4 regions of the Glutamicibacter sp. ZJUTW genome follow, and region 3 is predicted to be linked to each of the others. Evidence: predicted binding sites of a transcription regulator. Region 3 holds the regulator's gene; each other region holds the start of a gene.
The links. Region 3 encodes LexA, which represses DNA repair genes until DNA is damaged. Its sites were predicted from a motif close to TCGAACANNTGTTCGA; they were not measured.
Positions count from the first base shown of each region.

Region 1: a site for LexA is predicted at 2,092-2,107, ahead of F0M17_RS15840 (4-hydroxyphenylacetate 3-hydroxylase N-terminal domain-containing protein). Genes of this name have one in related genera too.
Region 2: a site for LexA is predicted at 2,337-2,352, ahead of F0M17_RS13980 (shikimate dehydrogenase). Genes of this name have one in related genera too.
Region 4: a site for LexA is predicted at 2,124-2,139, ahead of F0M17_RS08025 (HNH endonuclease signature motif containing protein). Genes of this name have one in related genera too.

Region 1 is NZ_CP043624.1:3,374,022-3,377,546, forward strand. It holds gene F0M17_RS15835 (MmgE/PrpD family protein) at 1-550, opposite strand, end outside; gene F0M17_RS15840 (4-hydroxyphenylacetate 3-hydroxylase N-terminal domain-containing protein) at 558-2,054, opposite strand; gene F0M17_RS15845 (MFS transporter) at 2,301-3,525, shown strand, end outside.
Region 2 is NZ_CP043624.1:2,974,480-2,978,004, reverse strand. It holds gene F0M17_RS13990 (LysR family transcriptional regulator) at 1-870, shown strand, start outside; gene F0M17_RS13985 (MFS transporter) at 940-2,280, opposite strand; gene F0M17_RS13980 (shikimate dehydrogenase) at 2,433-3,305, shown strand; gene F0M17_RS13975 (bifunctional sugar phosphate isomerase/epimerase/4-hydroxyphenylpyruvate dioxygenase family protein) at 3,305-3,525, shown strand, end outside.
Region 3 is NZ_CP043624.1:1,170,006-1,173,530, forward strand. It holds gene F0M17_RS05535 (ATP-dependent DNA helicase) at 1-912, shown strand, start outside; gene F0M17_RS05540 (glycoside hydrolase family 76 protein) at 1,023-2,102, shown strand; gene lexA (transcriptional repressor LexA) at 2,159-2,878, opposite strand; gene F0M17_RS05550 (LysM peptidoglycan-binding domain-containing protein) at 3,137-3,490, shown strand.
Region 4 is NZ_CP043624.1:1,700,876-1,704,400, forward strand. It holds gene F0M17_RS08020 (type B 50S ribosomal protein L31) at 1-30, shown strand, start outside; gene F0M17_RS08025 (HNH endonuclease signature motif containing protein) at 462-2,060, opposite strand; gene F0M17_RS08030 (biotin/lipoate A/B protein ligase family protein) at 2,231-3,286, shown strand; gene pepN (aminopeptidase N) at 3,417-3,525, opposite strand, start outside.

The sequences.
Region 1 (3,525 bases), 1.4 Mb from region 3:
CCTTGGTCAGCCCGAGCATTCGGCTGGCGATGAACGCGGCTGCCAGGGTATTGAGCGTACCGGTATTGTCCTGCCCCGAGTACACATCGAAGCCGCCGGCGATGGCCAAGCGGGCTGCCAGGTCATCACCCAGCGCCAGCGCGGCCAAGGTTTCTTCGCCGCTCGCCCCGGTCGTTTCGGCCAGGGCCAGCACGACGGCCACAGTGGTGCCGGAAATATGGGCTGCCACCTGCTTGCCGGCTGGGCCTTCGGCTTCCACCGGCTCGAAGTCGAAAGACCGGATCAAGGCACCATTCACGAAGGCCGCCGAGGTGGCCGGAAGCTTGATTCCGGTCCCCAGCACGGTGGCTTCTTCACCGCTGCCCCAGGCTTTGGCTACCTCGATGAGGCCCGCCGCATCATCGGCACGGTGGCCTGCTACCCCGACTCCCACGGAGTCGAGCAGGCGCTGGTTCACACGCTGGATCGTTTCCTCCGGCAGCTGGGCGTACTGGGTTTCCAGCAAGTGCTCCAGCAGCGCATCGAACACATCGGGCGTCGGGTTAGCCATGATTTCCTCAGGCGCGCGTTGCCGCGGCGTCGAGGTCCAGTCCGGACTGCTCTGCCAGAACCGGGTCGATGCCCAACTCCGCGAACATCGCCTCGAAGGCACCGGTTTCGCCCTTCATCTGGGCCTTGCGGTGGTCCAGGCCGCGGGCACGGCCCACCGAGCCCAGGTAGAAGCGCTCGTAGAGCTCGATGCGGCTGCCCAGCGCGGATCCGGCGAAGTCCCACGCGGTGCGGAAGATCTTGGCGCGTTCCTCCGGCGCAATGCCGTTGGCCCCTGGCAGGTACTTCTTCAGCAGTGGGCCCAGGCGAGGATCCTCGAAGGCGGACGCGGTCGGGGTGGCCAGCAGGTTGTGCGAGCCCATCGACTTGATGATGTCGTTCACGCGTGCCATCCAGATTGGCATCATGGTGCGCAGCGCGGAGATGTCATCGTGGCAGAAGAACGCTCCGCCGCCCCATTCCGAGGCGTTGACCTCGGCCGAGTGGATCACGGCGCGGGCGATGCGCAGGTAGGAGTAGATTTCTCCGAGCATCGCAGCGGTGTCCGGCTTGGTATCGGTGGCGGTGACCTTGGCCATCTGCACGCACAGGTCATAAGCGAATTCCAGCTTCACCGACGCGCGGATGGCGGTCTGCTGCTGGGTGTTTCCGGTGGCGGTGCCGGCATTCAGGGAGTTGTAGACATCCAGCTGGCCGTCGATGAAGACGCGGTCCCACGGAACCAGCACGTCGTCGAAGATGATGACCGCATCCTGCTCGTCGAAGCGCGAGGAGAATGGCTTGTCCACCACTGGCTGGTCCACGCCGTAGTGGTCGCGGCATACCGAAACCACGCCCTTGGTGGCGACCGGGATGGCGAAGGACAGCGCGTATTCCTCGAAGCCCTTCTGGATCGGCACGGCCGGGTAGACGTAGAGCTCGTCGGCGATGGGGCCCAGGGTGGCGAGCATCTTCGCGCCGCGCACGATCAGGCCTTCTTCGGTGCGGTCCACCACGCGCAGGGTCAGTTCTTCATTGATGCCCTGCAGCTCGCCGACCGACTTGTCGATGGCCGCATGCACGATGGTGTGGGTCAGGGCCAGGTCCTTCTCCTGGACCAGGCGCCAGTAGTTCTGCAGGCGCTCGAAGTAGACCGGGTCCCCGGACTTCGCGAAGATGTCAGGGCGCGAGGCATGGCCGGCCAGCACGACGTTCACATAGTCCGGGGTGCGGCCGAGCATGCCGTTGGAGTAGCGGGCCAGGCGGTCGAATGCGCGGTGGCGGCGTGCGATGTCTTCCGCGTTCTTCGGACGAAGCAGCGAGACGTTATGCTGCTCGCCGGTCTCTTCATCGACCATCAGGCAGTCATCTGCATACTTGTGCTGGTAGTCGAAGTACGCTGCCATGCCGTTGATCGAGCCGGCAAAAGCCGGATGCTCGGTGACGTCAATGCGCTGATCTCCCAGCCAGACCTCGCGGGAATCCTTGAGCCCTGCCAGGTACTGCTCTCCAGTGCGTGCACTCATCTTTGCTGCTCCTTATCGGGCGTCCCGCCAAGCGGGTTCAAAAATATATTCTGTGCATCAGTTTATATAACCTCTGTGATTCAGATCAAGTCATTCGCTGAAGAAATTTTTCAAAACCGCTGAATTCCGCGGTTTTTACCTCTTCAAGAAAATATTATTGATCTTAAAATGCGTAAAAAGTGGACAGCGCGAGTGAAATGAGCCACTATGTCTTAAGTCACATCAGCGAAAAGGAAGGGTTCTCAGGTGTCCTCATCACAGCAGAACCGCCCAGCACAGGCAATGGAGCCCAGCGACTCCCTCAATACCAAGGATTTGCGCCGCATTCTCGGTTCCAGCTTCTTGGGCAGTGTCATCGAGTATTACGACTTCATCTTGTACGCCACCGCGGCGTCGCTGATTTTCGACAAGGTTTTCTTCAGCAACCTGACCCCTGGCTTGGCTCTCTTCGCCTCCTTCGGCACCCTGGCTGTCGGATACATCGCCCGCCCGCTGGGCGGCATTGTCTTCGGCCACTTCGGCGACCGCTTGGGACGCAAGAAGATGCTGGTGCTGTCCATGATGATGATGGGCGTGGCCACCGTTGCCATTGGCCTGCTGCCTACGACGGCAACCATTGGCGCGGCCGCTCCGGTCATCCTGGTCCTGCTCCGCGTAATCCAGGGTGTAGCAGTCGGCGGCGAATGGGGCGGCGCCACCTTGATGGCCCTGGAACACGCCCCGGCTTCCAAGCGCGGCTTCGCAGCTTCCTTCGCCAATGCCGGAGCTCCGGCCGGCGGCCTGCTGGCGACCTTCCTGGTTTCCTTCGTCTCCTTCTCCACCGGTGATGCGTTCCTTGAATGGGGCTGGCGCATTCCGTTCATCTTCTCGGCAGTCCTGATCATCATCGGCATGGTCATCCGCCTAAAGGTGGCAGAAACCCCAATTTTCCAGGAAATGGATGCGAAAGCCGCCGAACGCCAGCAGGAACGCAAGACCCCGATCTCGCTGGTACTGAAGAACCACTCCCGCACCGTCATCATTACCCTGATCGCTTCGCTCGGCTTCTACACCTGCCAGGGCGTCCTGACCTCATGGGGCGTTTCCGAAGCCGCGGCCCAAGGCGTGGACCGCTCCTTCGTGCTGAACACCAAGGGCTACGCGGCCATGGTCACCATCGTGGTCTGCTTCTTGGCCGCCAAGCTCTCGGACAAGTACGGACGCAAGACCATCCTGACCATCGGCGGCACAGCCGGTATCCTGTGGGCTTTCCCCGCGGTCTTCCTGATGAGCAATGGCACCGGCTGGGGCTTCGCAGTAGCAGTGATCGTCGGCAATGGCGTCATCCAGGGCATTCTCGCCGGACCGATTGGCGCTTACATCTCCGAGCTGTTCCCGGCCGATGTCCGCTATACCGGCGCGTCGCTGGCCTACCAGGGATCCTCAACCCTCGGCGCCGGCTTCACCCCGATGATCTGCACCGCGCTGGCCG
Region 2 (3,525 bases), 1.8 Mb from region 3:
CTGCTGGTGGGCATTGCCGACCACGGCAGCCTGAGTGCCGGGGCCCGGGAGGCCGGGATGGCGCAGCCCAATGCCTCGCGCGCCTTGAAAGCCCTGGAACGCCGCTTGGGATATTCCCTGGTCACCCGTAAGACCACCGGCTCCACGCTGACCGCCGAGGGCGTGCTCACCGTGCAATGGGCCCGGGAAGCGTTGGCCAGCTTGGAAGCCTTGGCTGCCGGTGCCAGGTCGCTGGCTGATGCAGGGGGATCCGAGCTGCAATTCGGGGCGAGCATGACGGTGGCCGAGTACTTGGCGCCGCAGTGGATCGGCCGGCTGCACCAGGTGCTGCCGCAGATCACGCCGCGCATGCGGATCATGAATTCGCAGGATGTCATCCGTGCCGTGCAGCAAGGCGAGGTCGGCCTCGGTTTCGTGGAAACCCCGCATATACCGTTGGGACTCAAGAGCAAGCCGGTGTTCCGCGACGAGATGCTGATTGTGGTCGCGCCCGGGCATGAATGGGCGAAGCGCGATCAGCCGCTGACTTTGCACGAGCTGCAGAGCACGGCGCTGATCGAGCGCGAAGAAGGCTCGGGCACCCGCGCGTTCCTGGACTATATCGCCCATGCCCAGCGGCCCAAACCGGTGGCCGAATTCAACAGCAATGCGACCATTTGCCAGTGCGCGGCCGGCGGCATGGGGCCGGCGGTGCTCAGCCAACTGGCGGTGGAAAGCCAGCTGGCGGCCGGAACCCTGGTGGAGATCGCCTTTGACGGCCCCGCCCTGCTGCGCGAGCTGCACGCCATCTGGCCGGCGGCGCAGGTGCTGGGCCGCACCGAGCAGACGCTGCTGCAGATCGCCGCGGATCACGAGTCCCACTCCGCCTGAAGCAGGAAACCGGGCAGCTGCAACTGCAGCTGCCCGGTTTCGGCTGGGGCCTGTGGCAGGGTCTTGCCCCTAGCTGGAGACCCTTTCGACCTTGCTGCCCAGCTCCGTGGTGGGCACCCGGTAGGTTTCGCGCGCGGTCATCGCCGCGACGGAGGCGATCAGCGAGATCGCCGCGGTGAAGATGCTGATCTGCACCCACCCATTGGCTTCCAGGCCGCCCAGGGCGGCGACGATGGACGGGGCGAACCCTGCCATCAAGAAGCCGATCTGGGTGCCGATGGCCAGGCCGGAGAAGCGGACCTGGGAGGAGAACATCTCGGCGTAGAAGCTCGGCCAGACAGCATTGGCCGCGGCGTAGGCGCAGGAGAAGACCAGCACCGAGAGGCCGAACTGCGCCAGCGCGTTATCCGTTTCCATGGAGCGCAGGTAGAACGGCATGAAGGCCGCGGAGCCCAGTGCGCCGTAGATGAATACCGGCTTGCGCCCGATCTTGTCCGCCAGCATGCCGAACAGCGGCTGGGTGAACAGCGCGCCGATGTTGCCAGCTACCACCAGCCATAGGGTGATGGACTCGTCCATGTTGCCGATCGTCTTGCCGTAGGAGATGGCCAGCGTGCCGTAGACGGTGGACACCGCGGCGATGAAGGCGCATAGGATGACGCGCAGCACGTCCTTCCAGTGGAACTTCAGCAGCACCGCCAGCGGGAGCTTGGCGATCTCGTTGTTCTTCTTGGCTTCCTCGAATTCCGGGGTTTCGTGCAGCGAGCGGCGGATGAAGAAGGTGACGATCACGACGAGGGCAGAGAGCCAGAACGGGATGCGCCAGCCGATGCCGTACTTGATCTCATCGGGCAGGGCGACCACCGGGATGAAGATCAGCGCGGCCAGGATCTGCCCGCCCTGGGTGCCGGTCAGCGTCCATGAGGTGAAGAAGCTGCGGCGGTGGTCCGGCGCATGCTCCAGCGACATGGAGGAGGCCCCGGCCTGCTCGCCGGCAGCCGACAGGCCCTGGCACAGGCGGGCGAAGACCAGCAGGATCGGGGACAGCCAGCCGACCTGGTCGAAGGTGGGCAGGCAGCCGATCAGGAAGGTGGAGGCGCCCATCAGGATCAGCGTGAACATCAGCACCTTCTGCCGGCCGACGCGGTCGCCGAAGTGCCCGACGAAGATGGCGCCGATGGGGCGTGCCACATAGGCGAAGCCGAAGGTCGCCAGCGACATCACCGCTGCGTTGGTGGAAGTATCCGGGAAGAAGATATGCGGGAAAATGAGCGCGGCGGCGGAGCCGAAGATGAAGAAGTCGTAGTATTCAACGGCGCTTCCCATGAAACTGGCGACGGCCGCCTTGACTGGAGTGCGCTTGGGGCTTCCGGTGCCGTCGGGCGCCGTTGCCTGGTGTGCAGCTTGCATCGGGATACTCCCTGATCGAGTGGTTTGGAGGGGAACTCGTCCTAAGTGTGCGCATTCCGTACACTTGTTCGGAATGTGTTCATTGGTTTACAGTAGATGCAAATCACAAACAGGGCAAGACCTGATGCCAATTTTGAAGGGCAGCGACGAAAATGAGTACACCCAGCGAGTCGTTCCTGGTGGGACTGATCGGCGAGGGCGTGATGCCTTCGCTCACGCCTCCCATGCACGAGCATGAAGCCGACGCGCAATCCCTGCGCTACCTGTACCGGCCGATCGACCTCGCGGTGCTGCAACGGCCCGGGCAGGATGTCGGGACGCTGCTGGCCGCCGGAGCCGAGCTGGGCTACAACGCCTTCAACATCACCCACCCCTGCAAGCAGCTGGTGCTCGAGCACCTCGACGGGATCTCGGACAGCGCGCGGAAGATCGGCGCGGTGAATACCGTTCTCATCGAGGACGGCAAGTTCTACGGGCACAACACCGACGCCTCCGGCTTCGCCCGCGCCCTGGCCACCGGGCTGCCCGGAGCCAACCTGGCCAAGGTGCTGCAGCTGGGAGCCGGCGGCGCCGGAGCCGCCGTGGCCTACGCGCTGCTGGACTCGGGCACCACCGAGCTGCACATCGTGGATTTGGACGCGGAGCGGGTCGAGCACCGCGTGGCCGAGCTGCGCAGCCACTTCCCGCAGGCGCAGATCTTCGCCGCGACCCCGGATGAGGTGCCGGGCCTGCTGCCTGGCAAGGACGGGCTGCTCAACGCCACCCCGATCGGCATGCACCACCACCCGGGCCTGCCGCTGGATATCGCGGCGCTGACTGCGCATCACTGGGTGGCCGACTGCATCTACCGCCCGGTGGACACCGAGCTGATCACCGCCGCCCGCGCGTTGGGCTGCCAGGTCCTGGACGGCGGGCACATGGCCGTGGGCCAGGCGGTGGACGCTTTCGAAATCATTACCGGAATCAAGCCGGATGCCGCGCGGATGCGCGCGCACCTGCTGGCCATGCTGGAAGAAGGACGCTGATGCGCACATCAATCGCCACCGTATGCCTGTCAGGAACACTGGAAGAGAAGATGCTGGCCTGCTCCAAGGCCGGATTCGACGGGATCGAGATCTTTGAGCAGGACCTGCTGGTCAGCCCGATGTCCCCGGAAGAAGTCAGGGCCATGGCCGACCGGCTGGGGCTGGGCCTGGACTTGTTCCAGCCCTTCCGCGACTTCGAGGGCGTCACCGAAGCGCAGCT
Region 3 (3,525 bases):
GAAGAGCGCCGCGAGGTGCTGTACACCACCCGTCCGCGGGAGTTTGTCGAAGGCCGGGGCTACGTCGAAGCTGACGAGACCCAGCCAGCCACGTTGAACGTTGCCCCGTTGTCCGTTGCCGGCAAGCTGCGCGAAGGGCTTTTCGACGGGCGCACGGTCGTCTTGACCAGCGCTACCTTGGCTATCGGCGCGCAGTTCGACTCGGTCGCAGGCTCCCTGGGTCTGATGGGCGCCGGGGCTCCGTCCTGGACCGGCGTGGACGTCGGCAGTCCCTTCGATTACCCGAAGCAGGGCATCCTGTACGTAGCCAAGCATCTGCCCAAGCCGGGCCGCCAACTGGCCGCCGAGACGCTTGATGAGATCGAGGATCTCATCAAGGCCTCCGGCGGCGGTGCACTGGCTCTGTTCACTTCGAAACGCTCCGCCGAAGAAGCGGCAAGCATCTTGCGCGAACGCCTGGACGTGGAGATCCTGTGCCAGGGCGAGGGCAGCATGAAGTCGCTGGTCGAGCAGTTCAGCAGCGAACGCGACACCTGCCTGTTCGGAACCATGACCCTGTGGCAGGGCGTGGACGTGCCAGGAGATTCCTGCCGGCTGGTCATCATCGACAAGATCCCGTTCCCGCGCCCGGACGATCCGATCTCCAAAGCCCGTTCCGAGGACGTGGCCAAGCATGGCGGCAACGGCTTCATGCAGGTGGCCGCCACCCATGCGGCGATTCGCCTAGCCCAGGGCGCTGGACGCCTGATTCGTTCGGTCGGGGACAAGGGCGTGGTGGCGATCCTCGATTCGCGCATGGCCACTGCACGGTACGGCAGCTTCTTGAAAGCGACGCTGCCGCCGATGTGGCCGACTGTCGACAAGAAGGTCATCACCGGAGTTCTCCAGCGCTTGAACCCGGACGGGAAATAGCCGCAGCCAGAGCATGAACTTGAGCTGTCCTTGGACTTGGGGCAGCTCAAGTACTTAAAGCACTATCAGCAGGATGGTTGGATATGCACTAAGGTCTGTGAGAAGAACTGATGCCGCGTGAACCGGAAGGCACCATGGAGTCCATGCAGGAATTGGCACACCAAGCCGCCATCGACACCCACCAGCGTTTCGGACGGCGCCTCTTGCGGCTGCCCGGAACCTGGATTGGGCAGAGCTACAGCAGGGCGCACCGGTTGCGCGACGGAAGCTTGCTCAGCGATCTCAATGGCTGCGCGCACCCGTTTTCGGAGTGGAACTATTGGTGGCAGGCGCATTATCTGGATGCCATCATTGATGACGGCCACTCCTATCTGGCCGCAGGCGACGCGGAATCGGCGCGTGCCGAGCTGGCCCGGGCCAATCATCTGTTGCGTGGCATTCGAATTCGCAACTTCGGGATGCTGCCCAACTACTTCTTCGACGATATGGCGTGGCTTGCCTTGGCCAGCGGCCGTCTGGCGCAGTTCACGCTGGCCGTGAGGGGAGAAGGAAACCACGCTGCTCAGACTGCAATGCGGGTGCTGGGAGAACAGCTTCAAGCTGGCATGGACGAGGTGCTGGGCGGCGGCCTGTACTGGTCGAAAAAACGGGATTTCAAGAATACGCCGGCCAATGCGCCGGCGGCACTGTTCTTCGGCCGAACCGGACAGAAGGACACCGCACGGCAGGTTCTCCAATGGCTGGAGAAGAACCTGTTCAGCGCCGAGCGTGGGCTGTATTTGGACGGGCTGCGGTTGGCCAGCCAGGGGCATACGGTGGAGCCAGCGATCTATACCTATAACCAGGGCACGGTGCTAGGCGCGTTGCTTGAGCTTGGCGAGCCAGCCGATCTGGCTCACGCCCAGGTGCTGATCGATGCGACCACGCACTCGCTGTCTTCCGCGGCCCGAGTACTCGCGTTCAACCGCGGGGGAGACGGGAACCTTTTTGCCGGAATCCTGTGCCGGTATCTGGCCCTCGCCGCGAAAGATCACCGCTTGGAAGCACCAAGCAGGGAGCAGGCCAGGCAACTGGTCACGGCAACTGCAGGCCATCTGATCGACCAGGAACCGCGCCGGCTCTCGGCGGCAGTCCAGCGCTGGATGATCTTCGCCGCGGCCGCCCAGATCGAGCTCGAGGCCGGCGAGTAGCTGATTAAACGAAAATTGCGCTGGTGCCAAGCACCAGCGCAATATCCACACGAAATCTAGAGTGAGCGCATGACCGAGACGACCCGTCCCATGATCTTTGCTGCATCACCCAAAATCGGTTCGTAGCGCGAGTTCTGTGGAAGCAGCCAAGTATGCCCATCACGCTGCCGGAAGGTCTTGACGGTCGCTTCCTCGTCCAGCAGGGCTGCGACGATGTCGCCGTTGTCTGCCGTCTGCTGTCGGCGGACAACTACCCAGTCGCCATCGCAAATCGCGGCGTCAACCATTGAATCGCCGGAAACCTTGAGCATGAACAGTTCCCCGTGGCCCACGAGCTGACGAGGCAACGAGAAAACATCTTCGACGGACTGTTCTGCCAGGATCGGACCGCCAGCAGCAATACGGCCAACCAGCGGAACCATGGTGGTGTCAGCAGAAGTGCTCAGCTCAATGATCTTGGCGTCTTCGCTGGCAGCCGGCTCGACCGGCTCCGAGACCTCGGCCTTTTCGGCATCGTCGGACAATTGCAGCGGAAGCAGGATTTCCATCGCGCGCGGACGGCGTGGGTCTCGACGGATATAGCCGAGCTTTTCCAACTGGCTCAACTGGTGGGTCACGCTCGAAAGACTCTTGAGTCCGACAGCGTCGCCAATCTCACGCATCGATGGCGGATAACCGTTCTTGCCGATAGACCGCTGGATCGTCTCAAGGATCTTCTTTTGGCGAATCGTCAGCGAACGTGCATTCGATCGGGGAGTGCGTTGTGATGCTGACATGAGATTTTGCCTTCCCTAGCAATCATTCGAAAGTTTGCGTGTCCAAACTGTCGGAGCTAGATGGTGAGATGTTTTCATTGCTCGTCTACTTCGAAATCTTAGTAGATAAGCGAGCTTCTTTCAAAGATTTGTTCGAAAACTTCTGGACAAGTTCCGCGAATCTCTGTTAGAACAGATATACGAGGTTCGAACAAGTTTTCGAATCCGTTCTTTCGAATAAAAATTCGCATCACTTGAATTTCTTGAGGAGACAACGTCATGGCTACCGTCGCACTTGACTCAGATCAGACCCAAGCGCCGCTGAAAATCCGCATCAACCGCCGCGGTTGGGCTGTGCTGGTGGGGATGCCCGTTTTCGCACTCACGATCGCTGCTGCTTTCTTCTTCTCCATGTTCGCCTCTGACGCGCATGCCGCGGCAGAAGATCCTGCTGGGGTTGGAACCATCGATGTCACCGTGATCCCCGGGGATACGCTATGGAGTTTGGCTCGCGACTATGCCACCGGTTACGACGTGACTTCCGCAGTTGGCCACATCGCGGAGCTCAACGCCTTGGACGGCAGCGAAATCCAGGTTGGAGATACCTTGTCGATTCCGGTCATTGCCGGCTAGCTTCCCCCGCTGTCTAGAGTTTGTTACCTGCAGCC
Region 4 (3,525 bases), 530 kb from region 3:
CGCTTCAAGGGCTTCGGCGGCAAGAAGTAATACTTCGCCCCTAGCAAGCTTTCGCGGCGTGTTTCCAGTTTCTGGAAACACGCCGCCGCTGCTTTAACGGACTGGCCATCACCGGATGCCGGACCTGCAATGACTGAAAAAAGTTCTCACTGAAAAATCGGCGGGACTCCGTTGAACGCAACGTGCGACGCGCCAGGTGTCTTGATCGCCAGATGAAGACGTTACTGACTGAAAAATTCTGTCAGTGGCGAAGGCAGGGCGCTTCATGAGGCGAAGGCCGTAGAGGTCTACTGGCTGCGACAGCAAAAGTGTGCGCTGGCCTCTCGAAGAATCGATTTTGGCCGCATCGAGCTGGGCAACCGGCTCCATTGCGGTTGCCTGAAGGGTGTTCATGGGTGGTGTGGTGCTGCTGGTGACTGAAAAAGTTTGTCACCCAAGATCGATCATCCGGGCTAGGGCACTCAGCCTGTTTCCCGTTGTCCGCCCATGTGCGGGGGTTCGGTGACTGGACTCTTTTCCGGAATGTCGATGTGCGGCTTGAGCCCGAGTACCCTGCGCACTTCGGGCGTCAATCGGACATGAGGCAAGGGGATGACCCTGGGACGCTCCGGGCAATGATCGCTCACATGATCGAACTGATCTACGCGCTTTACGCTGCCCGGAACCACAATGGAATTCAGGCCATGCGGTGTCACCCACATTTTTGACCCATCGGGCCGAGCAACAACTTTCCAGCCCAATGCGTGTTTGAACATTTGATGCTGCTTGCACAGGAGTTGGGTATTCTCCCTGGTCGTGTGCCCTCCATGGGCCCAGTCGTCAATATGGTCAATCTCGGAGCGATCTGCTGGACGGCGGCAGGCAGGGAAGCAGCAATGCTCATCTCGATTCCTCAGCAGATCCTTGAGGCCCTGGGACGGGCGGTAGCTCCTGCGCTCGACATCTATTGCGGCGCCAGTCCACGGGTCGGTCAATACTCGCTGGAACGAAGGCGCATCCTTGGCCAACTGCAGCGCGGCGCCCAGCGGAATGGGACCGTAGCCTTCCAGATCGGCCACGGTCCTGGAAGGATCTGCCAGCATCTCGACCGCGGGAATAGTAATGGATACGCGAGGTTTCAGGGGTGTGCCTTCATGGCCTGGCCAGCCATTGAGGATGATGTCGGCAAAGGCATCGGCTTCTATTTGCTCCCGGGTACGGGGATCCTCCGGATCGTTGTGCTGGTCAGCCACCCATTTCACGGAGTTCTTGATTGAATGAACCACAGCGGCGCTGTTGCAGTACTTGAGCGTGGACATTCCGTTCTCGTCATCCTGCAACGTAAGCCTGCGATGCTCCTCGGACTTCTTGCGCCTTTGCTCGGCAGACTCGGGGCGCATCCGGTCATGGAATCGGCGCGCGCGTTGGTATATAGCGTCATCCGACGCTGTCTTGGCCATGGGCAATAAGAGGTGTTGCATCTGGCTGATCTGCTCTGGGAGCAAGTCTTGTGCGTACTTCACAATGTCGTGAGCAGCCTTAACGGTGATCTCGCCTGCGGCCAGGGCCATGAGAGTGTCCTTGCAAACGTAGCGGAGTCCCTTGGCATGGAACATGCGTTTGGCTACCTTGCGCGGGCTCTCGCGCAGGGCGACGGACGCTTCCGCGATGAGGTTGGAGTTGATCACCTGATCGCTGCCACGGTCGATGCCGTAGTATTCTGCGCTTCGTCGCGCTTCGCGTTCCTCCTCCTCGGTGTTCGAGTCCTGCGTGGCAATGGTATCGGCCAATGATTCACTGACTTGTTCGGCTGAGTCGGCCAGCAGCACTGAGGTCAGCGCATCAAGGCTGCTCTGCAGGCGCTGGATCATTGTCAGCCGTTCGAGGGCGTCGCGAGGGCCATTGAGCGGCCCCGCGTCGTAAAGCTCATCGGCCATGCGTTTCACAGGACCACAGAACAATTGATGTTCGATGCGATCGCTGAAGAAAGAATCCTTGTGGGATTCTGTGCGGGTGCCGGCCGGGAGCAGCGGCAGACGATGCTCGTCATCGTCGTCTTGGATGAAGTCGGGTATAGCCATAGTTAATTCTCTGGCTGGGGTCGGACATTTTGGCCCGGAAATCCGCGGATTGTGGACGCCTTTTCGAAAATTGATTCGATTGTTATCGTTGGGGTGTTCGTCGACCGGAAACCGTCGAGTCCACCGCTGCCCGGATTCGACTCGCGGGTGGCCGGGGATAGAATGAAACCATGATGCATCATGGTGAATACAAGGTAGTCGGTGGCAAATTAGTCGTTGTAGATCTGGATACCGCCGACGGCGTGATCACCGAAGTGTCCTTGAATGGCGACTTCTTCCTGGAGCCGGACGACGCGCTCGACGACCTGAATGATGCGATCCGCGGCCTGCCAACCGATGCCAGCCACAGTACCATTCGCACGGCGGTGATCGAGAACCTGCGTGAAGGCGCAGTGATGTTCGGATTCGACGAGGACGCCGTTGCGCGCGTAGTACGTCGCGCGCTGGGCCATGCCACCAAGTGGGAAGATCACGAGTGGGAAATCCTGGGCCCGGAGATCATCCCCATCACCGAGCAGGTGGCGCTGGATGAGGTGCTGACCCGGCAAATCGCCAAGGGCACGCGCAAGCCGACGATCCGCTTCTGGGATTGGAGCGAAGGCGCCGTGGTCATTGGTTCCTTCCAGTCGCTGAAGAACGAGGTCGACATCGAGCAGGCCGAAAAGCACGGCATCAAGGTGGTGCGCCGCATTTCAGGAGGCGGGGCGATGTTCATGGAAGCCGGCAACTGCATCACGTACTCGCTGTACGCCCCCGAATCACTGGTGGACGGCATGAGCTTTGCCGATTCCTACCCGTTCCTGGATGAGTGGGTCATGGAAGCGCTGGAAAGCATCGGACTGAAGGCGCACTACAAGCCGCTGAACGACATCGCCACCCCGGCCGGAAAGATCGGCGGGGCCGCGCAGAAGCGCCTGGCCAATGGCGCGATGCTGCACCACGTCACGATGAGCTACGACATCGATGCGCAGAAGATGACCGAGGTGCTGCGGATCGGCCGCGAGAAGATTTCCGACAAGGGCATCGCCTCGGCGGTCAAGCGCGTTGATCCGCTGAAGTCACAGACCCAGCTGGAACGCATGGAGATCATCAAGGTCATGATGGGCACCTTCGCCAAGCGCACCGGTGCCAAGCCGGCACAGCTGGATGCCGAATCCCGCCAGGCGGCGCAGGAGCTGGCGGCTGCCAAATTCGCCACCGAGCAGTGGACCGCACGCGTTCCATAAGACGGCAGGATCCAAGGGCCCGTTCTCGATTCCGCATCGAGAACGGGCCCTTGCTTCGTTTCAGGCGGCAAAAAGCCGGCCCTCTGCTTGATGAAGCAGCGGGCCGGCTTGGAGCGCCAGCGGCTATCGGCTAGCGGCTGGCGCGGCTGTGGGCCTGGGCCTGCAGCGAGCGCTGCAGCTCGGCGCGTTCCTCCAGCAGGATGCGCTTGAGTGCGGCCGGGGCGCCCTCGTGGCGTTCG